3 regions of the Scytonema hankhaensis NUACC26 genome follow, and region 3 is predicted to be linked to each of the others. Evidence: riboswitches for the same ligand, from Rfam matches in the RefSeq annotation. Region 3 holds a riboswitch; each other region holds the start of a gene.
What was found. A riboswitch is a leader RNA that binds a small molecule or an ion and turns the genes downstream of it on or off. The one in region 3 is predicted to bind cyclic di-AMP.
Positions count from the first base shown of each region.

Region 1 (3,280 bases), on a different contig from region 3:
CGAGTTACGATCAATAGAGATATCGATGAACAACTACTTGCAATTAAAGATAACTTAACACTCGCTCTAGAAAAGGTATAGCGTTTTCCTCGGGAAATTAAATAAGCAGCAAAAGGAACAATAACTGCACCTACATAAGCAGCATAAAAAGCCACAATTAAACTAACAATCTCACCTCCTCTTAAGGCGACTATTAAACCAAAAAGCGCATTTCCAAAGGTTACAAGCAATTGAGTACTAATAGATACTGGTAAAATATTAAAGTCAAAAATAATCTTGCTCTGTACTCTTAATATACTACTACCAATACCGAGTGAAGGAACTAATAAAGACACAATTAATGCAATACCCAAGGGTTTGTCAGGTCCACCACCAATCCAAGATAGAATATAGGGTAATGTTTCTTTACCACCTATACTATCTGGTAAAATTCCGGCTTGATGGGCGGTTGTCACAACGGTTGAAGGTAATAAAGCAAGTAGCAATAACAAAATTCCTGCTAAAAGACATCCCTTATATAAACTTTTTACATCTTTTGCTTGAACGAGATACATTTGGTACTTCATATCTATCAGCACCAACAAAACCGTAGATAGTGTTATACCTACTGTTTTTGGCAAGCTTTCCAATTGAAGTGAATTCGCAAACTCTAAGGGCGATCGCAAATACTCAGGAAATCCTTGCAGCACCCACAGCCCGTAAAGAAGAGCCAAAAAATTGACAAATAGCAACCCTCTTAATATCCAACCTGCTTTCTCTACTGGTAATAAGGAGAGCACCGCAAACAAAGTTGCCAAAACAATCATTGAAGGTATGGGCGGGATGCCAAAGACTTTGAGGATGGAAGCTGCAGAAATTAACTGTACTGCTTCAATCCCAATCAGAGAACCCCAAGACATTAGCCCCACAAATATTTTCACTCCACTTCCATAAGCAGAACCGAGGAGAGTCCAAATTTGTTCTGTTTGCGTCCAGTAAAACTTTGCTAGTACTATAAGAGCAATTGTACCCAAGCCAAGAGAGACAGCATAAAGGCTTCCAGCCGCACCATGAGTTAGGGATTTCTCTGCTGTTCCTAGGAGAAATCCCAACCCGTAATGTGCTGAAACCAATAAAGCCGCCAGGGAGAAGGTATCTAACCTGCGGTTATTCATAATCAGTGACCAGTGACCAGTAACCAGTGACCAGTGACCAGTGACCAGTAACTAGTAACCAGTGACAGATAACTAGTACTGATTACTGTTTTAAATTTCTTCTACAATTGTAACCGGATCGTTGCTCACTTTTAGCAGTTCGTAAAGATCGTAGGCGTATAAATCCTCTTGGCTTGGCTCTTCTGTCTGACTTGTAGCTACAATTGGTTCGCCATAGCCTTTTGTTCTACCAATCAGCAAAAGTTTTTTACCCGCACACTCACCAATTTCCTTAAATTGGTTTTCTGGCAAAAAGGTAACGTGTTCGGCAAAGAATGTACGATTTTGGATAGGCATTTTATCCTCCTTAATTTGGAATTAGATCGGCTTAGCAAGAAACCTTGCTTATCGCTCTTCGATCGCGAGTTTCACGAGATGAGCTTTCACTTACATACAGGAGGATCTTAGGGATAGGCTGAATACAACCTCTACCATGGATACTCCTTCCAATGCCGACGGAGTTAGCTGACGGGCTAAGGCTGGAAGGTGCCTTTCTTTCTCCAAAGATTCGCCCCAATACGTTGGTTCCTCCGCTTCTCACCCAGTCATTTGGATTTTGCGCTCGCATGACTGGATTGAATTAGGCGACTTTCCTAATCAATACATAAAATAATACTGATATAAGGAAGCAGTCAATCTCTATTTTTATTTCTCAATGTAATCTTTACTTATAAGAATATTTGTAAAGCTTTCGCAAATAGAATTCGGGGTTATACAGGCAAAACTTTTATACTTCTACCCTCATTCTTTATCCTTTCTAATGAAGCCGATCTCAAAGCTAGATCTGCGCTAACGTAGGGGATGAACCTCTATTAATGCGTCATCACAGGTTAAATCGTTATTTAAGTCAGGGAGAAACATGAGGTTGCGGTCTATCTAAAGGTCAGGAGTTGGCTATGTATGAACTAGTTCAAACTGTGTTAAACAGTGATGAGAAAACGGCTCTGCGTCAGTTGGTCTACGATCTAAGTGCTTCTGGGAAGAAATACTTCCTAAGAACCGAAATTTTGCAAACTTTTGCCGACTTTTGCAACCACTCGCAAAAGCCAGCGTACTTTTTTCACTCTTCTTCTCTAGGCAAACTGATTCACTACACTCATGAAATCATTCTAGAGGAGGAAAGTGCCTGGTTCCTTCTCCGACCTCGCATAGGTGTCCAAGAAGCTTGGCGATTGGGGGCAAATTTGACAAGCTTTGAACAAATGACTCCGCAAGAACTACTGAATGTGCGCGATCGCCGTGTCGAGCGCTACCATCCTCAAATCTTAGAAATAGACTTCCGCCCCTTCCATCACGGTTCTCCCAAAATTGACGATCCCAGAAATATCGGTCAAGGGTTGGGGTTTCTCAATCGTTACTTGTGCTCGCAAGTGCTGACAGCTCCTGATTATTGGTTGGAAGTCCTGTACGATGTTCTCAAACGACGCCAGTATGATGGCGTTCCTCTACTCATTAACGGTCGCATTCACTCAGGAACTCAGCTCGCCCAACAAGTTAGAGTAGCTATTGGTTTGTTGAGCGATCGCCAACCAAGCGAACCCTACGAAAAATTCCGCTATGAATTGCAAGACTTAGGTTTTGAACCAGGTTGGGGAAACACTGCATCCCGCGTACTAGAAACCTTAGCACTTCTCAATCGACTCATTGACACTGCTGAACCCGCCATTTTAGAAGCCTTTGTTGCTCGCGTTCCCTCAATCTTCCGCGTTGCTCTTGTTTCCGTACATGGTTGGGTTGGACAGGAAGGAGTGATGGGAAGACCCGAAACCGCAGGTCAAGTCATCTATATTCTCGAACAAGCCCGTAGTTTAGAAAACAAACTGCGAGAAGAAATCCAATTGGCTGGGCTAGATGTGCTTGGGATTCAACCCCAAGTGACTATACTCACTCGCCTGATTCCTAACTGCGAAGGAACCCAATGTAACTTGCGCTTAGAAAAAGTTCAAGGTACGGAGAATGCTTGGATTTTGCGAGTTCCTTTTCTAGATGTTAATCCCAATATTACGCAAAACTGGATTTCTAAATTTGAAATTTGGCCTTATCTCGAAACGTTTGCCTTAGATGCGGAACGAGAGTTACTAGCACAA
Region 1 is NZ_BAACAP010000229.1:54,675-57,954, reverse strand. It holds gene ACKTT2_RS34465 (SLC5/6 family protein) at 1-1,154, opposite strand, end outside; gene ACKTT2_RS34460 (hypothetical protein) at 1,245-1,490, opposite strand; cyclic di-AMP (ydaO/yuaA leader) riboswitch at 1,629-1,764, opposite strand; gene ACKTT2_RS34455 (sucrose synthase) at 2,090-3,280, shown strand, end outside.
Region 1: another riboswitch for cyclic di-AMP. It lies ahead of ACKTT2_RS34460 (hypothetical protein); the one in region 3 lies ahead of ntrB (nitrate ABC transporter permease).

Region 2 (3,280 bases), on a different contig from region 3:
ATTACAGTCAACAGAAAATCGCTATAGACCACAGATGTAGGGGCGCAAGGCATTGCGCCCCTACAAACGGTATGGTTCATTGAGGTGAAAACTGTTGTAATACAGTACGGGCGAGGACGCCCGTACCACAAAAGTAAGAATTGTGTCGTTATGCTTGCAATGCGACTTCACTCTTCCCCGATTCTGAGGAAAGAGTTGTAGGAACTTCTTCTATTTCTACTCGTACCCATTCAGAGTATACATCTTCTAAAAATCTGCTGCGGTCTTGGCTTCCGTTGGAAATCTCTCTGACTTTGAGAGTTGTTACGTACACTCCTTGTACGACTTCATGCCCGTAACCGACAACTTGACCAATTAGTCCAGTAACCTGATGGCGTGTATAGTCACCAATCTCTAACATTGTCATGACTCCTTAACTGAATAGACTTTACGGTTGTTTGTACTTACGCTACAAAATGTTGGTTATCAGTGGAAAAGTTATGATTCGAGGCGGCGAAATGATTGCGGTTTCCCTCCCTCATAAGTTGATTAGGAAATAGTAGTTATTAAGCAACAGCTGGAGCTTTCTTCTCGCGTGAAGGGACAACTTCCGGTAACAGATGAGTGTAAAGATGAGTTAATCTAGAGGCAACACTTTGCCAGCTAAAAGCAATTTCGACACGCTGTCTACCTGCTTCACCAAGGCGATCGCGCCATTCTGGATTTTCTAGAATTCGGTCAATGGCTACGGCAAAAGCATCTTCATCTTTGGGAGGAGCAAGCAATCCCGTAACCTCGGGTACTACTGTAAATTGCAATCCACCAACATTACTGGCTACAACTGGGGTTTGGCTAGCCATCGCTTCGATAGCAACTAAACCAAAAGGTTCGTAATGACTGGGGACAACACACACATCAGCCGCAGCGTAGTAAGAGGGCAAAATAGTCTCATCAAGCCGTCCTGGAAAGGCTGTGCAATTTTCTAATCCAAGTTCAGATACAATACTGGCTATGCGATCGCGTTCGATTCCATCACTATAACCGGGACGACTACCGCCTCCAATAATTAACTGCAAGTTACCCGTACCGTGCAAACTCGATTTTGCAAAAGCTCTAACGAGTGTTTCAATACCTTTACGTTTATCGAAGCGCCCGACATAGAGCACCACTTTTGCATCAGGAGCAATCCCCAATGCTTGACGTGCTACAGATCGTTCAATTGAGCCAAATTTCTCAATATCCGTACCGCAAGGAATGACTTCTATGCGTCCAAGACAGGAAACAAGATTTCGCATATGTTCCTGTTCTTGGGGGCTAGTGGCTACAACTCGATCTACACTCTCCAGACAATTTTTTTCCACAGCTAGTCGGATACTAGCTATTGCTGGTATATCAGTGACACTACGGTACTTCACTGCTCCTAGTGAATGGTATGTATGCACTTGGATCAATGGTTGACGCTTTTTCAGTTCCATTCCCACCCAGGAAGACAACCAATAGTGAGTGTGAACCAGAGAATACTGAAAACCTTGATTTTGTTGGAATGCTTGAAACTCTGCAATAAATTCAGGTAAACGATCCAGTAGACTATCGCGACCTATAAACTCCATGGGACCAGCTTTGAGTCGAATTGTTCGACAGTTAGTTCCATGTTGAATGATAGCTGCTTGTTCGGGACTGCTACGGCGAGTGAACATATCCACTTGCCAACCTTTTTGAGCTAATGCATAACCCACCTGACGGACGTATACGTTTTGTCCACCAGCCTCTTCTTGTCCTATTTCTGCAGCAGGATCTCCATCCACAGAAATCAAAGCGATGCGATGCTTTTTTGTCAGTAGCATAGTTAAACTTCACTCTTATGGCAATCTTTCCTACCTTAAATATCTGAATCAAGGTAGCGTAACCCCTTATCCAAAGCTAAGGGCAGGTACAACGAAGCGCACAGATACCAGCCAAGGATACCGACGAGAACAAAGCATTACTTGCTTAAGAATGCTGTTCGCTCAGTCTCCTCTCAATGCCGACGAAGTTAGCTGACGGGCTAGGACTGAGAGATGTCCCTCTTTTGAAGGATCAAGTGAGAAAAAGGATTTCTTATTTATCCTTTATACTTAAGCCTTTATCCTTGTGCAAGATTAGCCCCAAGGGTGGTTCCTCCGCTCCACGTTTACCTGTGGGAACACTATGTTTAAGGTAAACCGTGAACTAGGCAGACCGAATCTCTATTGTTAAGAATTTAACTTGTAACCTTCACATAAGTCAACCTTTTTTAAGGAAGACTTCTTTAAGCAACCAGCATTGCTACTCTCCAATACGTATTATTGCAAGTTTTGTAATTCTGGTAACCGTTTAACAAAGCTAGCTTGGTACAACGAGTTATGGGTGAACAATTATGAAGTCCGACCTGCATCTAAGATATATCCTTCATAGAAATAAATTTCAAATGCTTAACATAAGTTAGTATAATTACATGAATTTTCTTTAAAGACAACTCTATGAATTACTCTATTCATCTATATTATTTTTCTATCTATCGATAGATGTAAAAACTATATTGATTCCATCCTGTGGGGTGGGCATTGCCCACCAATATCAATTCTCCAAATGATTGCTATACACGATCCCCCATTATCCACGCCCTTACGGGTATGTGTAAGGCACACGCTATATGCAAGGCACACGCGAACGCTACCAGCACTGGTCTCACCGTCCAACGCAATAGCTTCCCTTAAAAAGGGGGACTTTAAGTACTTTCCCCCTAATCCTGAATATGAATCTTGCAGAAGCGATTGTTGACAATCAACTCCTCTGAGTCTACTAATTCTATTATTTGTCCAGTACAAGTTACTTCCTTATCATCAATCCAAACTTGTTGTGGTTGGATTCCGTGTATATGTAAGCTTATCGATCTATAGGGAAAAGGGTACTTACCTTCTGTTGTCCAAACGATTTCTAAATTGTTCTCAAAACGTGTTATCGCAAATTTATGCAATCTCGAATCTCCATAACCATCACCTGCATCAGAGTAAAGAAGATTTTCACTATTGCCTTCTATAGGAGGGTAAATATGCAGAGTTAATTGCTTTTTCTCCTCCATAGGTAAAATATTCCCTGCCAAAACTAACAGAGGAATTTGTTCTAGGGTAAATATTATGCGCTTCGCGATGATCCCCGCCCCTGCCTTCCATATAATGTTGTGTGACTTTAGGAAGCGAGCGATCGCCCCAAACAATAAAAGCAGCTGGTTCATTCATATCGTACCAGAATCCTGCAACACCCACATCTAGCAGATACTGAT
Region 2 is NZ_BAACAP010000221.1:375-3,654, forward strand. It holds gene ACKTT2_RS30550 (hypothetical protein) at 149-400, opposite strand; gene ACKTT2_RS30555 (glycosyltransferase) at 546-1,823, opposite strand; cyclic di-AMP (ydaO/yuaA leader) riboswitch at 1,986-2,171, opposite strand; gene ACKTT2_RS30560 (DUF5110 domain-containing protein) at 2,741-3,079, opposite strand; gene ACKTT2_RS30565 (TIM-barrel domain-containing protein) at 3,024-3,280, opposite strand, start outside.
Region 2: another riboswitch for cyclic di-AMP. It lies ahead of ACKTT2_RS30555 (glycosyltransferase); the one in region 3 lies ahead of ntrB (nitrate ABC transporter permease).

Region 3 (3,280 bases):
AGCTTGCATCGCCCCAATCCGCACGTTGGTCACCATTTGTGGTGGCGGAACAATGATGACTCGAAATTCTTTAAAGGGATCGACTCCCGCAGCAGCCGATATATAACGAATAAAGTACTCGTAAATGGCAGAACTGAGAACAACTGCCCAAACTTTTCCTTCTGTTGGTTGTTTTTCAAAAAAAGCTCTAAAATCGCGACCAAACTCTTCCAAAGCTTTATCGCCATATTGTGCTTTGTACTCGTACCACGGGCGCAGTCCAAAATCCCACATAGCTTTATTCATTGTCATGGCATTTCCATGACGATGTATTGTCATGGCTGCACATAACGGAGCGTGACGAGCACCTTCAGCACCAATTCTGGCATTGGTTACAGCACCAGACACAACGGGAGAGGCATCAAGGCGACCAAAAATAATTCCGTCACGAGATGTTGCCCAACTAGCCTCCCGATTGAGTTTCACGTTTAGCCCGTATTTACGGAAAAAACCTTTTTTCCAAGCAATAGCAAAAGGCGCACAGTCATTAACAGGGACATAACCAACGGTAAGATTTGGTTTTTCTAATGTTTTAGAATCAACAACAGGTTGAACAGCAGCAGCTTCTTCTGTTAGTCCTTTAGCACTGCGGTCTCCGGAAATAGCACATGACGACAACGCCATTCCAGCTGCTGTTGCTCCTATTCCTACCAAAAACTCCCGTCGATGCAAAATATTTTCGTTATCAGCGTTGTTCATAAGCTACTCTTATTAGTTAATTTTTCAGGGTTCTACTATCTCCTGTAGGGGCGCGGCGGCCTTGCGCCCCTACTAACCCTAATTAACTTGCTGTTGTTCCCGGACGACGAGTGACTAATTCTTGAATTTTGCCTACTGCAAAATCAAGCAATAATCCAGTTAAGCCAATGACCAATACAGCTAAGAATACTGAACTCAAGTTAAGACGACTCCACTCATCCCAGACAAAAAAGCCGATTCCAATACCACCAGTTAGCATTTCTACAGCAACGATTACCAGCCAAGCAATTCCCAAGCTGATCCGCAAGCCAGTAAAGATATACGGTAGACTAGCAGGCCAAATAATTTTCGTAATTCGCCGCCAACGGGGCATTTCCAGGACTCGTGCTACATCTATATAATCTTTGGGAACACTTGATACGCCCAATGCAGTATTGATGATTGTTGGCCACAAAGAGGTGATGAAAATAACAAAGATGGCGGATGGATCTGCCAAATTGAAGATTGCCAAGGCTATTGGCAACCAAGCCAAAGGAGATACAGGCTTAAAAATTTGAATGACTGGATTCAAAGCAAGCATTGCTGATTTAGACATTCCAATCAAAAAACCTAGGGGAATTGCGACCACAGCACCTAGTAAAAAACCTAGCAATACCCGTCGCAAGCTTGCTATCAACAACCATCCAATTCCTAAATTGCCTGGTCCTCTTTGATAAAACGGGTTCAGGATGTAATCCAAGTTGGCAACCAATGCTTCAGGTGGGGTAGGCATTAATTCATGATTGACAAGAGCAATAACCCACCACAGTAGGATAATTGCTAAAAATCCGATCGCTGGTAATATAACCGTTTCTTTCACCAGTACGGGTTTTGTTTTTTTCCAGGCTGCTTGTCCAGCAACTGCAATAATTGCAGCTATGTTTAATTGAAACACTCTGCTTTACCTCACCAGACTTGAATTGCGGGTACAAAAAACCGAGCAGTACCAGCCAGGATACTGATGAGATTCAATAAAGATTATTGTCTCTTCAGTCTCCTCTCAGTGCCTACGAAGTTAGCTGACGGGCTAGAGTTGAGAGATCCTCCCCCTGAGAAAGATTAAGTATAAAGTCTGAAGGATGAAGTTACTACTGTCCCCTTTTTTTATCCTTTATGCTTTATCCTTTACCCTTTCTCAGGATACGCCCCTTTGGATGGTTCCTCCGCTCCAGCTAATGCAAACTTACGATTAACCGGATTAAGCTGACTTACTCTTAAATTTTAGATAAATGTAACATCGCTACACAGTACCGTCAAGGTATCGAAAGATAGAAGATTTTATTTTACAGTTGACTGCTGTTTGCTATTTTCAGATGACTTTCTCTCTTCGAGTGTAAATATTTGATAAGAATTGTGTAATGAGTATAATTTACATATCGCTCACTTTAAAAAATCATGATATTAACAGCTTTTTTATTTATATTAACTCAATACTGTATATAGCAATCCTATTTGATTTGTGAAATACAAGTAGGTAGGTTCATATCTTGCATCACCGTTTTTTTGAAAAAATAATTAGGCTAAAAAGCTGATTGTTTCGTAGGTAGGGAAGACAGCCCACCGTTTCCTGCCTCAAGGGAGGTGCAAGATGTCAGTAGGGCAATGCCCACCACTGAAGCTTTTGGTGGGCATTGCCCTACCTACAGTGCTCAACATTTTTGACGAATGATTTAGGATTGCTATATATTTATATCATTAATGAAAAATTTTAACCACTATATAGTAGGTATTACCAATCAAAAGCATGATTTTATGGACAATATTTACCATAAGTACATTTCACTAATGGAATATGATTGCTATATTTAGATGTTGTCGAATTACAAGAAATGAAAGATTTTAGTCAATTACTAGAGAACAAAACTCAAATAATTGTAGAAGAGTGGGTGGAAGCTGTTCGAGAAGACAAAAAAATTACCATCACAAAAAATCTCTCACGCTCAGCTATCCAGAATCATCTTGGTGATATCCTCAACGCCCTTGCAGATGTACTTGCGAAAAGTCCACAAGATGAGGAAATGAAACGGATCGTTCAAGAAAGTTTGAATCATGGAATTTTGAGAGCAGAGCAAGGTTATGACGCAGCAGAAATTGCACGAGAATACTGCATCCTACGAGATATTATATTTAAGACAATTGAACCAGAATTTTTACAAGCATCTGTACGGGAAGTGTTACGAGCAGTACGAGTTATTGATATGGTGTTGGATGAAGCGATCGCATCTTGTTTTCAAAGTTACACAGAACAGCGCCTGACAGAACTACAACACCTACAAAACCAGTTAAGTCTTAACAATCAAGAACTCACACGCTTAGTGCGGTCAAATCAAGATAATTTATCCTATCTAGCACACGAACTCAAAAGCCCTTTAACTTCAATCATTGGTTACTCGGATTTATTTTTACGCTTGCAACGAAAGCACTCAGATGTAAAAGATGAAAAAGAAGAAAAGGACAATTTCACAAATTTAGAACACATCGAGAGAGTTTTGCGTAGTGGCAG
Region 3 is NZ_BAACAP010000114.1:9,552-12,831, forward strand. It holds gene ACKTT2_RS05685 (ABC transporter substrate-binding protein) at 1-738, opposite strand, end outside; gene ntrB (nitrate ABC transporter permease) at 821-1,672, opposite strand; cyclic di-AMP (ydaO/yuaA leader) riboswitch at 1,767-1,992, opposite strand; gene ACKTT2_RS05695 (sensor histidine kinase) at 2,607-3,280, shown strand, end outside.